Regions from separate parts of the Paraneptunicella aestuarii genome, predicted to be linked through region 1. Evidence: predicted binding sites of a transcription regulator. Region 1 holds the regulator's gene; each other region holds the start of a gene.
What was found. Region 1 encodes FNR, which switches genes on or off when oxygen is low (the NO sensors DNR and NnrR bind a similar motif). Its sites were predicted from a motif close to TTGATCTAGATCAA; they were not measured.

Region 1 (5,447 bases):
TGCAGGTAAACACTATAAGATTGGCTCTGCAAACTATATTTTTAACTCCTCTACCCTGGAACAGCCTCATACACACAAAGAAGCCAACGTCTTTCTTGAATGCGAAGGTAAACTGATTGCCAGCTTTGAACTGCGAGATAAATTAAGCGAAGGAGTCCTCGCCTTTATTGATACCATTCGTCATTTACAACCAGTGATATTAAGTGGTGACAACAGAGCAAACGTAGCCAACATTGCCGAAGAATTGAATATCGCAGAATGGAAAGCAGAATGTCGCCCTGAAGACAAGCTGGATTATATCAAGTCATTACAAGCTCAAGGCAAACGCGTGTTAATGGTAGGCGACGGCATTAATGATGGCCCTGTTTTAGCACAGGCAGATATTTCCGTAGCCGCATCAGGCGCTTCGGATCTCGCCAAAAATGCAGCGGATGTCATTATGCTGGGCGGCAACATTAGCAAATTAATCGCGTTATTTCGTATCGCTCAAAAAACGCGCAATACTATCCGCACCAATATTCTCTGGGCATTGGGTTACAACACATCGGTATTACCCCTCGCCATGATCGGTTTTTTAACGCCCTGGATGGCCGTCATCGGCATGTCACTGAGTTCTATCATTGTTGTCTATAACTCTACCCGACTTCTTTCTGTTAATATTCCCGACATTGCTAATGTACAGAGTTCTGACAACAATCCACTCATGTCAGAAACAAAAGAAACGCCCAGAGAAACAGTATGAGTATTATTTACGTATTAATTCCATTAGCGATTCTCATTGTAGCCATCGCCATTGTGGTTTTCTTTTGGGCAGTAAAGAGCGATCAGTTTAATGATCTTGATAGGCAGGGATACAACATATTATTTGATGAGGACATTAAGCAGGATCATGCATCAAAAGAAGCTCCTACCTCAGTAAATAATCATCATAGCCAAGCAGAGAAAGAGGAACCGTCTGTACATGAGGGCTCTGTCAGCGAAGAAAACTCTCAGCAACCTTCCTCTTCTTCCAATCATGCACGTTGATCTGATAGCCGCTTTTTTAATTGGCCTCGCTGGCAGTGTTCATTGTGTGTCGATGTGCGGCGGTGTCGTCGCAGGTCTGAGCTTTGCGATCCCAAAAGAGAAAAACAAGCTGCCTTTTATCGCCACCTATAATATCGGCAGGATCAGCAGCTACACACTCGCTGGCGCAATTACTGGAACCTTTGGCAGTATATTCTCGCATCAAATACAAAATGGCATTGTCTGGTTAAACCTTCTTAGTGGCGTATTTCTGATCCTTGTCGCGGCTTACATTGGCGGCTGGTGGCGCATTCTCAGTTATCTGGAAAAGGCGGGCGGAAAACTTTGGAAACATATCAGCCCCATAGGGAAACGTTTCGTTCCTTTTAAATCTCCTATCTATGCCTTACCTTACGGCATTGTTTGGGGCTGGCTCCCCTGTGGATTGGTTTATTCAGCGTTAACCTGGAGTTTAGCGAGTGAAGCATGGCTTGATGGGGCATTAACCATGATGTTCTTTGGTATAGGAACTTTACCCTCAGTAATCCTGTTAGCATTATCGGGAAAAAGCCTGGCAAAAATGATGGAACGCCCTCAAACCAAACAAATAATGGCAGTTTTAATTTGCTTATTCGGAATTTATAGTATTTCCAAATCCTTGCCAGATATTCTATAGTACCCCTTGAACTAACACAGGAACAAAGCATGGCCGGTCACCCGAGTTCTTCTATTCATTGTCAAAATTGTAGTTTCAGTCAGCTATGCTTGCCTTTCAATCTCAATTCGAAAGAGTTAAGCAAGCTAGACGATATTATCCAGCGTAAACGTCCTATTCAGAAAAATGAGCGTCTATTCACCGCTGGTGATGGGCTAAAAGCATTGTATGCCGTTCGTTCAGGGTCATTTAAAACATTTACCGTGTCTCAAGATGGTGAAGAGCAAATCACCGCTTTTCATCTACCGGGTGAGATTATTGGGTTTGATGGCTTGCTGGAGTTAAAACACCAAAGCTTTGCTCAAGCGCTGGAAACGTCGATGGTATGTGAAATCCCCTACCAGACACTGGACGATCTTTCCGGTGAATTTCCTAAATTAAGACAGCAAATCATGCGCTTGATGAGTAATGAAATTCATCATGATCAGGAAATGTTTATGCTGTTGAACAAACGTACTGCTGAAGAGCGTTTAGCTTACTTTATTAAGAGTTTGTCGAATCGTTTCCATGATCGTGGCTTCTCCGCTAACGAATTCCGGCTCACCATGACTCGTGGCGAAATCGGAAACTATTTAGGATTAACGGTTGAAACGATCAGTCGTTTGCTAACGCGATTCCAAAAAGAAAATTTGATCGAAGTAAATGGCAAATTAATCAGCATTGTTAATCATCCCAAACTGGAAGAAAGAATGGGTTCACAGCGCAATACCTGCTCGGTGACTCTGCAATAATTCGTTGATTTTAAGTTTTATAATCAAGCCACATTTAAAGGCTGCTATTTTTAGCAGCTTTTTTGTATCCCGCTTTTTACTCCCTGCTATTTTCCTCTAATAAAACGAGTGTGAGATTAGAAAATCAGCAATAAAATGTATTGAAAAGAGTTAGTTTGATCTCAAACAAGTCAAAAACTTGCCTATATGGTCAAGCTAAACCATTATGTTAATGTAACTTTTAGTTGTAACTCTCTTATTACCAAGGTGGATAGAAATGGGTAACTTCCAAAAAATTCTGGCCGTTATAGATCCTACAATTCAAAAACAAAAATCGCTGGATAGAGCGATTGAGCTGGCAGAAAAAACAGGTGGAAGCATTACCGCCTTCCTTACCATTTATGACTTTTCCTATGAAATGACGACCATGCTTTCCGTTGACGAAAGAGAAGTCATGCGACAAGCCATGATCGACGACAAAGTGGATTGGCTTACCAGTATTGTTGATGCCCATCAGAAGCAAACCGATGTGCCCATCAATGTAAAAGTTGCGTGGCATAACCGCCCTTACGAAGGCATTATTATTGAGTGTATGGAGCAAGGCCACGATCTCATAGTAAAAGGCACTCAAAAGCACGATACACTTAAATCAGTTATTTTTACTCCAACAGATTGGCACCTGTTAAGAAAAGCGCCGGCTTCTGTTTTGTTAGTTAAAGAACACGATTGGCCAGCAAACGGTCAGATCCTTGCTGCGGTGAATGTGGGTACAGAAGACGAAGCACATCAGTCTTTGAACAAACGAGTTACCAAAACAGCCCACGATATGGCATCGATACTGAAAGCAAACGTTCATTTGGTGAATTCTTACCCTGGAACTCCGGTAAACATTGCCATTGAGATCCCGGAATTCGACCCTCAAGGCTATAACGAATCGGTAAAAGCCTATCACGATAAATGCATGACTTCCCACGCGCAAACTCATCAAGTTGCTTTGGAAAACTGCCACGTTAAGGAAGGCTTGCCTGAAGATGTTATTCCAGCAGTCGCTAAAGAAATCGACGCAGAATTAGTGATCATCGGTACTATCGGACGTGTCGGTATTTCTGCGGCGTTAATTGGTAATACCGCAGAGCACGTTATTGATATGCTGGACTGTGATGTTTTGGCGTTAAAGCCAGAAGGCTTTGAATCTCCTGTGCAGTTGAACTAGTTCTCGTCACACTTCATTTAATTCTACATATTCATTTTATAAGCCCTGTTTTTACATCAGGGCTTATTTTATTCTCCATACATACCATAATCTTGTCTCTTTTCGGCTCAAACCGGTATTTTAGGTTGATTATTTCCACTGGTCGGTGTACTTATCTAGCTGCTTCGATAACAACTTATTTTCATTACATTCACACACAAAAACTGGAAGCATCATGACAAATCACGGGAACATCACACACACATTAAAGCCAAGTAAGCTGTCGCTGGCGATATTGTTTGGATTAAGCTCTCTGGCCGGAGGTCTGTCAGCACAGGAGCAAGCTCCTGCCCAAGACTCTGCAAAACAAGAATATAGCGGTATCGAAATTATTAACGTTACTGCACAAAAACGTACCGAAAACCTTCAAGAAGTGCCTATCGCTATCAGCGCTTTCTCGGAAGATGCCATTCGTAAAATCGGTGCATCAGATTTAAATGATTTAGGCTTATACACTTCAGGTTTCGAATCAAATAACGCGACCGCAACGCAAACCACCTGGACAGTACGTGGCATCACCACCAATGACTTCGGTATCGGCCTTGACCCTGCGGTAGCCGTTTATATCGACGGTGTATACATCGGTCGTCGCGGTACGTCAAACCTGAACTTCAACGATGTGGAGCGCGTGGAAATCCTGAAAGGCCCTCAAGGTACGCTATTTGGTCGTAACTCTGCTGCTGGTGCAGTTAACATTATCACCAAATCACCCGTTATTGATTACGAAGGTAACGTTCGAGTGACTTTAGGTAACTACTACAAACGTAAATTTGAAGGCTTGGTTAACATCCCTATTAACGACAACTGGTCGTTCCGAGGTTCATATACTTCCAATAATCGCGATGGTTATTTAGACGCCATCGGTAGAGAAGACCTGGGTAATGAACACGATTGGGGTATTCGAGCCAGTTTATTTGCTGAATATGTGGATTTTGAAGCCGTGATTCGTGCTGACATTTCCAAGCTAAATCAAGATTCTCGTCCGGCAGTCACAATGAATACAGGCTACGGCCTTGGCGATCCTTTCGGCCCGGTTGAAACCGACGGCGGTGATGACGTATACGAAGCGCGTGACGTTAAGGGTATTTCTGCCGAGTTGAACTGGCATTTTGGCGACGTGACTTTCACGTCGATTACAGCCTATCGTGAATTCACACGTTACAACGGTATGGAAGATGACGGAAGCGCCTTTGACAGAGCCTATTTCGTGAGTGTTCTGGATGAAGACCAGGATCAGTTCAGTCAGGAATTCCGCTTAACGGGTGCATCAGACACTCTCAAATGGACTTTGGGCGCGACTTACTTTAAGGAAGACATCGCGCAAGATACTCACGCCAGATTTAAATTCCAAACCTTCGATGGTTTTGCGTTAACCAATGCAGGTCTTGATCCATCGTTGATTCCATCAATTCAGCCTGGTTTAGGTATGGCGGGTCTTTTCCTGACACGCATTCCAGCACAAACCTTAGGCGCTATTGCGGCTTCGACTATATTCACTCCTGAGCAGGTATTAGGTTTGATTGTTGCAGCAAACTATGGACGCCCATACGCAGAATCAACCTACAATAATAATGAGGTTGAAAGCTGGGCGGCTTATGCAGACGCCACCTACTCTATTACCGATAAGCTGGATTTAACCGTAGGTTTGCGTTACACGCGCGATGAGAAAACCTTTGATATCTTCACGCAATACCAGAACGAAATCATTATTCCATTTGAAGGCTATGACAACATTCCTATCGGTATCGCCTTTGCAGTGCCAACC
Region 2 (5,447 bases), 660 kb from region 1:
TCCCGGATAACGATAAGCAAATCATTCTTTGTATTCAAAGCCTCAAGAAACTTCGCGCCCTGCTCCGTTCTGAGCACAGCAAAGGTAAAGTGGACACACAAACCTTTATTGCCGAAGACAAACGACTGGATAGAATGCAGTTGCGAGTCAACGTAGACACGCTTTATCGTAGAGCCGACTCCGCAATTAAATCACAAATGATGGGTTCTGCTCGCCAATATTTGGAAAAAGCCATTATCGCCTTGAGCAACTTTCCTGCTCAAGACGAGTACACCAAAACCAAGAAAGCTCACCTTGAGCAGTTACTGAATCAGATCCAGGAGAACCTGCGTAATTCAAACGCAGAAGATGCCGCCAGACGTCTTGAAAAAGAAAAAGACGAATTGGATGTCTTGTTTGCACCCAAGAAAAAATGGTAAAACAGCCAAAGTAATAAAAATACCGAGTAATGTTGAGCTGTCGGGCAACTTACGCACCCCGCCCGACGGCTTACTTCCCCAAGTTTTCCCATCTCTTTCTATCTCTATACTAAAGTTAAATATCAAACTTCTCAGCCAGTAATAACTCCATAAACGCATTCGCCGCCACAGACAAACTGCCCCGCTGACGCCGAACAATGCCAACCTGTTTAATCAAACCACTGTTGCGAATAGGTCGACACACCAAACCTTTGTTTTCCATTTGAATACGGCACAAGGCTGGCACGACCGAGATCCCCATACCAACTGCAACGAATTGCCCTAACGTTACTAACTGCCCGGCTTCGGCTGTTATATTCAAGGTTAGATTGTGCTCAACTGAAGCTTCATCGATCCAGCGTCGCATCGTTGAGCCCCAGTTCATAGCAACAAAGGGAAATGCACTGATTTGGTCCCAATCCACTTCGTTTTGCAACGCTAGCTCGTGTTCAGGCTGACAGATCAAAACACAGTCATTATCAAACAAAGGCAAGAAGTCCAAACCATCAAGGGTATCGCTTTCGAAAGTAATACCCAGCTCTGCACGAGATTCTCTGACTGCATTCATTGCTGATTCCATAACAACGTCTTGTACTGAAATACTGATGTTGGGATAAGAATCATGAAACGCCAGTAACACCTTAGGCAGCATGGTGTCTGCAAACGACGGCATAACGGCAATAGTGAGTTTCCCTTTTTGCAAACTAAACAGGTTATTCAAATCGGAGCAGGCTTCTTCCCAATCTTGCAATAACCGTTTGGCAACCGGAAAAAACTCCTGTCCTTCAGGTGTGAGTTCCACTTTACGTGTTGAACGGCTGAACAAAGCCCCCCCAATGGTTTGTTCCAAGTTGCGAATAGCAATCGATAAGGCAGGCTGCGAAACATGTAATCGCTCAGCCGCTTCGGCATAGTTGCGACATTGTGCTACTTTCACAAAGGCTTTAACTTGTTTTAATGAGATATTCATCAGCGCAATTTAATAAAATTTATTTATTAATTAAGAAATTTATTTAATTTTACATATTAACAACTGTTTCCAATAATGATAACAAATTCATAAACTGCGGAGTAAAAATGGCAGGTTTCAATAAAGTGGTCACCAGTTACGAAGAAGCCATGGCTGGTCTGACTGACGACATGACCATCATTGCAGGCGGATTCGGCCTATGCGGTATTCCTGAAGGATTAATCGCTCAAATCAAAAAGATGGGTGTAAAAGGCTTAACCATCGTTTCCAACAACTGTGGTGTTGATGGTTTTGGCTTGGGCATCTTACTTGAAGATCGCCAAATCAAGAAAATGGTATCTTCTTATGTCGGTGAAAATGCTGAATTTGAAAAGCAGCTGATGTCTGGCGAATTGGAAGTTGAATTGACTCCTCAAGGTACGCTTGCTGAAAGAATGCGTGCTGGCGGTGCAGGTATCCCCGGTTTCTATACTGCAACGGGTTACGGTACACCAGTCGCTGAAGGCAAAGAAGTGCGTGAATTCAATGGTCGTAAATACATTCTTGAAGAAGGTATTGTAGGCGACTTCGCTATCGTTAAGGCTTGGAAAGCAGACAGACTAGGCAACTGTATTTATCGCGACACAGCAATGAACTTCAACCCTATGGCAGCCACTGCTGGCAAAATCACCGTTCTGGAAGTTGAAGAAATTGTTGAGCCTGGTGAGTTGAAACCTACCGAAATTCATACTCCGGGTATTTTCATTGATCGCGTTATTCAAGGCACTTTCGAGAAGCGTATCGAGCGTCGAGTAACCCGTCCGGCAGGAGGAAACTAATCATGGCATTATCAAGAGACCAAATCGCTATGCGTGTAGCGAGAGAATTCAAAGATGGTGATTATGTCAATCTCGGCATTGGTATTCCTACTCTGGCAGCTAACTACGTCCCTGACGATATTCACGTTATGTTGCAATCGGAAAACGGCTTGTTAGGTATGGGCCCTTACCCGACTGAAGAACAGGTTGACGCTGACATGATTAACGCTGGTAAAGAAACAGTTACCGCAGCCGTTGGCGCTTCGATCTTCAACTCTGCCGACAGCTTTGCCATGATCCGTGGTGGTCACGTTGATGTCACTGTACTGGGTGCATTTGAAGTAGACGTAAACGGCAACATCGCTTCCTGGATGATCCCGGGCAAGCTGGTCAAAGGTATGGGTGGCGCAATGGACTTGGTAGCCGGTGCGCAAAACATCATTGTTACCATGACTCATGCAAACAAAGATGGTGAGTCGAAATTGTTGAAAGAGTGTACGTTGCCACTAACAGGTGTTAACTGTATTACTCGTATCATCACAGACCTGGCTGTTTTGGAAGTACGCAACAAAGCGTTTTATCTGATTGAAAGAGCGCCAGGTGTATCGGTTGAAGAGATTAAAGCGAAAACTGAAGGTGAATTAGTCGTAGAAGGCGACGTCCCTGAAATGCAGTTCTAATTTCTAGTCTGATTAATAGAAAAGCCATCCTTGGTGTTGCCAAGGATGGCTTTCTTTTGATGGCTTTCTTTTTTAGCTATCGTCACTGGCGCACTTTGAGCAAAGAGTGGTATAAGGCAACACCTGTAAACGTTCTTTGCTAATATCCTGACCACAATCAAGGCATTTACCATATCGACCACAATCCAGTAAATGCAATGCTTTGGTTATTTGCTCCAGTTCCACAATCGCTTCATTTTGCAAAGCACTTAGCACTTCATCATTTTCAGATTCAGTGGCTAATTCCTCAAAGTCATCGTCCCTTTCCCTGCGAAAATCCAGATCAATCATGGAAACCCTACGCTGTAAGCGACGTTGTTTACTCAATAAGATCTCACGGGTTTGATTTGTATTCATAAGCAATTACAGACCTCTATAAATCTTTGCTAAGCCTAGTCGCTGTCGTAAAAATGAGTTTTGATCTACCGCAAATTGCCTGTAAATGATTAGAGTGTGTTATTAATTCGCACAATGTATATCTCTAAGATTGGTATATCCGTATAATGACCGCATTCATCGTTTCCGAGCACCATAGTGTTATTTTCTGATTTACCCTTAGACAACCGTCTTCAAAAAATCCTGGCATTAAAAGAGTTCACCACGGTAACTCCCATTCAACAACAAGCCATTCCACACGCCTTATTAGGAAAGGATCTACTGGCCTCATCCAAAACGGGCTCAGGAAAAACGCTGGCATTTTTGATCCCCGCTATTCACAGAACCTTAACGCAAAAGGCATTAAGTAAACGTGATGCAAGAGTGTTGGTACTAGCCCCCACTCGCGAACTTGCCAAGCAGGTATTCAACGAGTTATTGCAACTGATCAAGAATACCCCTTTGAAAGCTGCGCTATTGGTTGGTGGAGACAATTACAACGATCAAGCCAAAACCATGAACAAAAACCCGGCTTTCGTTGTTGGCACGCCAGGGCGCGTGGCTGACCATTTACAGGGCAAGAGCTTATTTCTAAATGGCTTGGAAATGCTGATTCTGGATGAAGCTGACCGAATGTTGGATTTGGGTTTTCAGGAGCAACTGAAACAGATCAACCAGGCCGCTGATCATCGTAAACGCCAAACCATGATGTTCTCGGCAACTATGCACAGCGTATTAGTAAACGACTTGGCATCAGAGTTACAAAAACAACCATTGCACATCAACATTGATGCCAGTGATCAGGCAAACGCCGATATCAAGCAACACTTCTATTTTGCGGATCACATTGAGCACAAGGAGCTATTGCTTAAACACCTGTTAAACAAGGAGTCCTTTAAGCAAGCGATTATCTTCACCGCTACGCGCGAAGACACCTCCCGTTTAAGCGAACTGTGCCAAAAATGGGGTATCAACAGCACGGCGCTCAGTGGTGAGCTGATTCAAAGCAAACGTGCTGCCATCATGCAGGATTTCTCTCTGAACAAGCATCAGTTATTAGTCACAACTGACGTGGCATCCAGAGGACTGGACATTCCAACGGTATCGTTGGTGATCAACTTTGACTTACCTAAAACAGCCGATGAATACATTCACCGCATTGGTCGTACAGGTCGTTCTGGTAACGAAGGCACCGCAATTGCTCTGGTAGGCCCGAAAGACTGGCGTACCTTTACTCTATTGAAACAACAGCTACAACAAGAGTTTAACTTTGAGACAGTAGAAGAATTACCGGCTAAATTTTCAGGTTTCAAAGAAAACCAACCGAGACCTTCTGGTAACAAACAGAGTGACGGGAAATCAGGTTCGGCTGCCGTTAAGAAAAAACCAAGAAAGACTGTACTGGTTAAAACAATGGAAGGAAAAGATGTGGGTGATGCACCATTCTTAAAGAAGAAAAAGCGCCCTACGCTTGATCAAGAAATACAGGATTTCGATGACGATATCGAAGATTAATCGTCAATAGCCAACAAAGGGCTCTCAAAAAGAACGGACGCAAAAAGAAAATAAGCAAAAAGAAAGGGCGCTGATAAATATCAGCGCCCTTTCAATATAAAAAGCAATTAAAAGCAGCTTATAAAGCAGCTTCCAACTCAGGTAGAATCTGGAACAAGTCACCAACCAGACCATAATCAGCGATTTGGAAAATCGGCGCTTCTTCGTCTTTGTTGATAGCAACAATCACTTTGGAATCTTTCATACCAGCCAAATGCTGAATAGCACCAGAAATACCAACAGCAATGTATAGTTGAGGCGCAACCACTTTACCGGTTTGACCAACCTGCATATCGTTAGGTACGAAGCCAGCATCAACAGCGGCGCGAGACGCACCAATTGCAGCGCCTAATTTGTCCGCGATACCGTCCAACAACTTGAAGTTCTCACCATTTTGCATACCGCGACCACCAGAGATAATCACACTGGCAGCGGTCAATTCTGGACGCTCAGATTTGGTCAACGCTTGAGAAACGAACTTAACCAAATCACTACTTTTAACCACATCAATCGCTTGAACTTCAGCACTGCCTTCTTCCGTTGCGGCATCAAAGGCACTGGCACGAACGGTAAT
Region 3 (5,447 bases), 1.0 Mb from region 1:
AATGCTCCAATTGGGTGCGGAAAAATAACATATTAGGGGATTGCAGGTGAAGCGAATTTACTTTTCCTCCGCCATCAAGCTTGCCTAAATGTCACCGCTCCAGATGCAAACAAACCACCACATAGGCATTATGCGGTGGTTTGCTATCACATTCCGTTCCTACTATTTATTTAATGATGAAATCACCATCAACAACATCAATAGTCACTTCATTTTGATTCTCTAAGGTTCCGGCCAATAATTTCTGCGCCAATGGATTCTCAATTTGACGCTGAACAGTACGTTTTAGAGGTCTTGCACCGAACACCGGATCATAGCCAGCATCAGCCAACTTATCCAATGCTGCGTCCGACAAATGCAACTCAATACCCTTATCTTTTAATCTGTCAGTCAAAAGTGCCAATTGAATACGAGCGATTTCCTTGATCTGAGTTTTCGCCAACGGATGGAATACCACCGTATCATCAATACGGTTGATAAACTCAGGTCTAAAGTTCTCGGAAACAACCCCCATAACCGCAGACTTCATTTGCTCGTAATCAGCTTCGGTATGCAGTTCCTGAATCAAGTCAGAACCCAGGTTCGAAGTCATAATCACAACCGTATTTTTGAAGTCGACCGTACGGCCTTGACCATCGGTTAGACGACCATCATCCAATACTTGCAGCAATATATTGAAGACATCCGGGTGAGCTTTCTCAACTTCATCCAGCAAAATTACTGAATAAGGCTTTCGGCGCACTGCTTCGGTCAAGTAGCCACCTTCTTCGTAACCAACATAGCCAGGAGGCGCACCCACCAAGCGAGCAACCGAATGTTTTTCCATGAACTCAGACATATCGATCCTGACCATCGACTCTGAGGTATCAAACAAGAACGCGGCTAATGCTTTACAAAGTTCTGTTTTACCCACACCGGTTGGGCCAAGAAACAAGAACGAACCAATTGGACGGTTAGGATCCGACAAGCCAGCACGAGAACGACGAATCGCATTTGATACGGCGTCAACAGCTTCACTTTGTCCGATAACACGTTGGTGAAGTTCCTCTTCCATACGCAACAGCTTCGACTTTTCACCTTCTAACATTTTGGAAACAGGAATTCCCGTCCAGCGAGACAGTACATCCGCTATTTCATTGTCAGTGACTTTGTTCTTCAACAAGGTCATTTCTTTAGACTCACCTACTGCGGCATATTCCAACTTTTGTTCCAATTCAGGAATACGGCCATATTGCAGTTCCGACATACGGTTTAAATCTTGAGCACGACGAGCGATCTCCAAATCCAGCTTAGCCTGTTCCAGTTCAGCCTTGATATGTTGCGTGCCTTGCACGGCCATCTTCTCGGTTTCCCACACCTTTTCCATGTCCTTGAACTTCTGCTCCAGCTTTTCACGTTCTAACTCAATGGCTGCTAAACGCTTATAACTGGCTTCATCGGTTTCTTTAGACAACGCCTGCTCTTCCAATTTGAACTGGATGATCTTACGCTCCATGCGATCCATTTCTTCCGGCTTGGAATCGATTTGCAAACGCAGGCTTGCTGCGGCTTCATCAATTAAATCGATGGCTTTATCAGGTAATTGACGGTCACTGATATAACGATGTGACAAGGTTGCAGCAGCAACAATAGCCGGGTCAGTAATATCAACCGAATGGTGAAGCTCATAACGCTCTTTTAACCCACGTAAAATAGCGATGGTATCTTCAACCGTTGGTTCATCAACCAACACCTTCTGGAAGCGACGCTCTAAAGCCGCATCTTTCTCGATATATTGACGATATTCATCCAACGTAGTCGCGCCAACGCAGTGTAATTCACCGCGCGCCAACGCAGGTTTAAGCATGTTCCCCGCATCCATTGCACCGTCGCCTTTGCCAGCACCAACCATAGTGTGCAATTCGTCAATAAACAGAATGACGCTACCTTCTTCTTTCGCCAGTTCATTCAGTACCGCTTTTAAACGTTCTTCAAACTCACCGCGATACTTGGCACCCGCGACCAAAGCGCCCATGTCTAAAGACAAGACCTTCTTGTTCTTCAAACTGTCTGGTACTTCACCGTTAACGATCCGCTGCGCCAACCCTTCCACGATTGCGGTTTTACCCACCCCGGGTTCACCAATCAAAACAGGGTTGTTTTTAGTACGACGTTGTAACACCTGTAGCGTGCGACGGATTTCATCATCACGTCCAATCACGGGATCAAGCTTGCCTTGCTCAGCGCGCTCGGTCAGGTCAGTGGTATATTTTTCCAATGCCTGACGCACATCTTCGGCATTCGGATCAGTCACTTTCTGACCACCACGCATTTTCTCAATGGCATTTTCGATTTTCTCTTTGGTTGCGCCTAGTTGCGTCAGAATTTCTCCCAAACGCCCTTTGTCATCCATTGCAGACAATACGAAGACTTCTGAGGTGATGTAATCGTCTTTACGCTTTTGTGCGATTTTGTCGCACAGATTAATTAAGACCACAGTATCTTTTGACAGCTGAACATCACCACCAATGCCATCGACACGGGGCAAACGCTCTATAGCCTGAGAAAGAGCTGAACGCAAGCTGTTAGTATTAACTCCGGCGGCATCCATTAATGGTCTGACTGAGCCCCCTTCCTGATTCAACAATGACATCATGATATGGACAGGCTCGATATATTGATGATCTCGCCCTAATGCTAATGATTGAGCATCAGAAATGGCGATTTGAAATTTGCTTGTTAATCTGTCTAACCGCATAAATACACCCAATTTAGAAAAGTTTCGGCTTCATTACCCAATTAATGGGTGTGCATTCAATAACTTCAAGTGTAAGAAATTCTATTAATTGTGCCAGATCAATCCTGATAGCAGCTTAATCATGCTTTTTAGATTGTTCTGTTTTTTATTTAATGGCGGTTAATGATTAGGTTATTTAACCTGAACTCGGGATAAGAAATATCGTTACTCTTGAAGTTTCACTGGATTTAGCTGCGCTGGAAGGTGTTTCTTATCCCGAATTCAGGTTATTTAATCCAGATGAGCGAAACCATACGCCCGGTTTTGCCATCTCGGCGGTAGGAATAAAAGCGCTCAGGATCAGAGTAAGTGCATAAATCGCCGCCACTCACACTCACAATACCCAAAGCATTAAGCTTTTTTCTGGCAATAGAATATAAGTCAGCGAAGAACTTACCAGTCGAAGAAGCCCAATAGAAATCATCATCAAATTCAAGAAAGGCGGCTTTAACATCTTCTCCAACTTCAAACGCGTTAACGCTAATCGCTGGCCCAAGCCATGCCTGAACATTAGTTAGCTGTATAGGCTCTGCTGATGCAGACCGAATATCACTAATAGTCTGCTCAATAATGCCGTTAGCTAACCCTCTCCAGCCAGCATGAATAGCAGCGATCCATTTAGCTTGCCCTTGAGAATCACCGCCGCACAAAAGAATCGGCAAGCAGTCAGCAGTCATAACCGCACAGGCGATTTCAGGTTGGAAGGTAAAACAGGCGTCTGCTTTTAAATCATCGCCGGTGTAGGGAAGTTGCAACGCTCTGGTACTGTGAACCTGTTCTAACCATTGAATGTCTGGCATAGGTAAACGTTGACGATTGGACTCAACATGCTCAGGTTCATCGCCTACATGCATGGCAATATTGAAAGAGTCATACGGAGGCAGACTCTCGCCCGCACTATGACGAGTTGAGCAAAACGCCTGAATATTTGCAGGCGCATCCCAATCAGGCAGAATCCATTCGGGAGCCAAGTCCGAGGCCAGATCAAAAGACAGTTCAAGTGACGAATCTGCCATAGGCATTTTCTCTTCTGACATCATGGCTCCACTGTTCGGGTTAAACAGACTAAATAAGAGGCGATTGTTTTCGCAGTGTATTTCGCAGCTTAACAAAATCCTCTGGCAACGGCGCTTCCCAAGTCATCCATTCGCCAGATGTGGGATGAAATAATCCCAGTTTCACGGCATGCAATGCCTGGCGGTTAAAGCCTCGCAATGTTTCAACTAATTCAGGAGACGCGCCTTTAGGCAATCGCATACGACCACCATACATCGGATCACCTACCAACGGATGACGAATATGCGACATATGCACACGGATCTGATGGGTACGCCCCGACTCCAGCTTCAATCTTAAATGAGTAAAATCAGCGAACTTTTCGATAATACGATAGTGGGTTACCGATGGCTTACCGTCGTGCCGTACCGCCATACTGGTGCGCTTGGTTTGATGTCGACCAATGGCCGCATCAACAGTACCGCCAGCCACCATGACACCATTTACAATCGCTTCATATTCACGGGTAATCTCACGAGCTTGCAATTCTGCAACTAAATGCGTGTGAGCTGGAATGGTTTTAGCTACCACCATCAACCCCGTGGTGTCTTTGTCCAGGCGATGCACAATGCCAGCTCTTGGCACAATATCAATACCAGGGCAATGATTTAACATGGCATTCAATAAAGTGTTGTCATGATTACCCGCACCAGGATGCACCACCATGCCAACAGGCTTATTTAAAATCAGAATATCGTCGTCTTCATAAATGATAGGTAGCTCGATGTCCTGTGCCTGATGTGCAGAGTGAACTTCAATAAAACCAGTCACTTCAATGCTTTCATTACCCAGCATCTTGGTGCGAGGCTTATCTACAACCTGCCCGTCGATTTTCACTCCACCAGCCAATATCCAGTCTTTTATACGGGAACGGGAATAGTCCGGGAATAACTCCGCCAAGACCTGATCCATTCGTTGTCCAATATGTTGATCTTCTAGTTGTGCCGACAACTCAACCGTTTCTCGTGATGAACTCATAAACTCAAATATCAATCCAGATAATACGACGTTGCTATAAATGGGGCTTTCATTCGCTTTTTTATCCGCAATATAAGCTCAACCATCAACTCAATGTCGTTACGCTACATATAATGCGAGCGATTATATCTGATTTCCTGTGAATAGCACTTAAACTGACATTTTTACTATTGCCGTTGCCTACATTTATTTAGGAAACAGAAGAAAGACTTTTATGAACTTATATGAGGAAAACAGGTCTCACTGCCCACAAATAAGAAATATCATTATCCAGGCATTGGCATATCGCCACACTGCGGGGTAGAATCCGTCATCCTGTGGATTTACCTCATCAATCTAATCAAGCTGATTCGATGATGACAAAGTTCGCGACACGGAAACCGTTTTTTGGAAAGAACAATTTCATAATGAATACAATAAGTTTATTACGTCTTTTACCCATTTTAATCATCCTGCCAATTTTGACGGCGTGTTCATCTTCTCCTGATGACGAAGACATTGTCATAGCCAATAAAGGTGCTGAAGCATTATATGAAGATGCCAAACGCAGCATGGAAGTGGGTAATTTCAGTCAGGCAGCAGCAACCTTAAGTGCTCTGGATTCTCGTTACCCGTTTGGGCCTTTGTCGCATCAAGT

Region 2: KIH87_RS07620 (TraR/DksA family transcriptional regulator) is a predicted target of FNR. The motif match lies at 3,362-3,375, and genes of this name have one in related genera.
Region 3: clpB (ATP-dependent chaperone ClpB) is a predicted target of FNR. The motif match lies at 2,826-2,839, and genes of this name have one in related genera.

Annotation. Positions count from the first base shown of each region.
Region 1 covers NZ_CP074570.1:2,480,906-2,486,352, forward strand. Annotated here, with positions in the region: gene KIH87_RS10115 (heavy metal translocating P-type ATPase) at 1-742, shown strand, start outside; gene ccoS (cbb3-type cytochrome oxidase assembly protein CcoS) at 739-1,026, shown strand; gene KIH87_RS10125 (sulfite exporter TauE/SafE family protein) at 1,016-1,681, shown strand; gene fnr (fumarate/nitrate reduction transcriptional regulator Fnr) at 1,711-2,451, shown strand; gene uspE (universal stress protein UspE) at 2,708-3,643, shown strand; gene KIH87_RS10140 (TonB-dependent receptor) at 3,858-5,447, shown strand, end outside.
Region 2 covers NZ_CP074570.1:1,819,887-1,825,333, reverse strand. Annotated here, with positions in the region: gene KIH87_RS07640 (hypothetical protein) at 1-419, shown strand, start outside; gene KIH87_RS07635 (LysR family transcriptional regulator) at 535-1,428, opposite strand; gene KIH87_RS07630 (CoA transferase subunit A) at 1,536-2,246, shown strand; gene KIH87_RS07625 (CoA transferase subunit B) at 2,249-2,905, shown strand; gene KIH87_RS07620 (TraR/DksA family transcriptional regulator) at 2,978-3,301, opposite strand; gene KIH87_RS07615 (DEAD/DEAH box helicase) at 3,479-4,834, shown strand; gene KIH87_RS07610 (electron transfer flavoprotein subunit alpha/FixB family protein) at 4,953-5,447, opposite strand, start outside.
Region 3 covers NZ_CP074570.1:1,478,112-1,483,558, reverse strand. Annotated here, with positions in the region: gene clpB (ATP-dependent chaperone ClpB) at 167-2,737, opposite strand; gene pgeF (peptidoglycan editing factor PgeF) at 3,004-3,792, opposite strand; gene rluD (23S rRNA pseudouridine(1911/1915/1917) synthase RluD) at 3,842-4,810, opposite strand; gene KIH87_RS06255 (outer membrane protein assembly factor BamD) at 5,218-5,447, shown strand, end outside.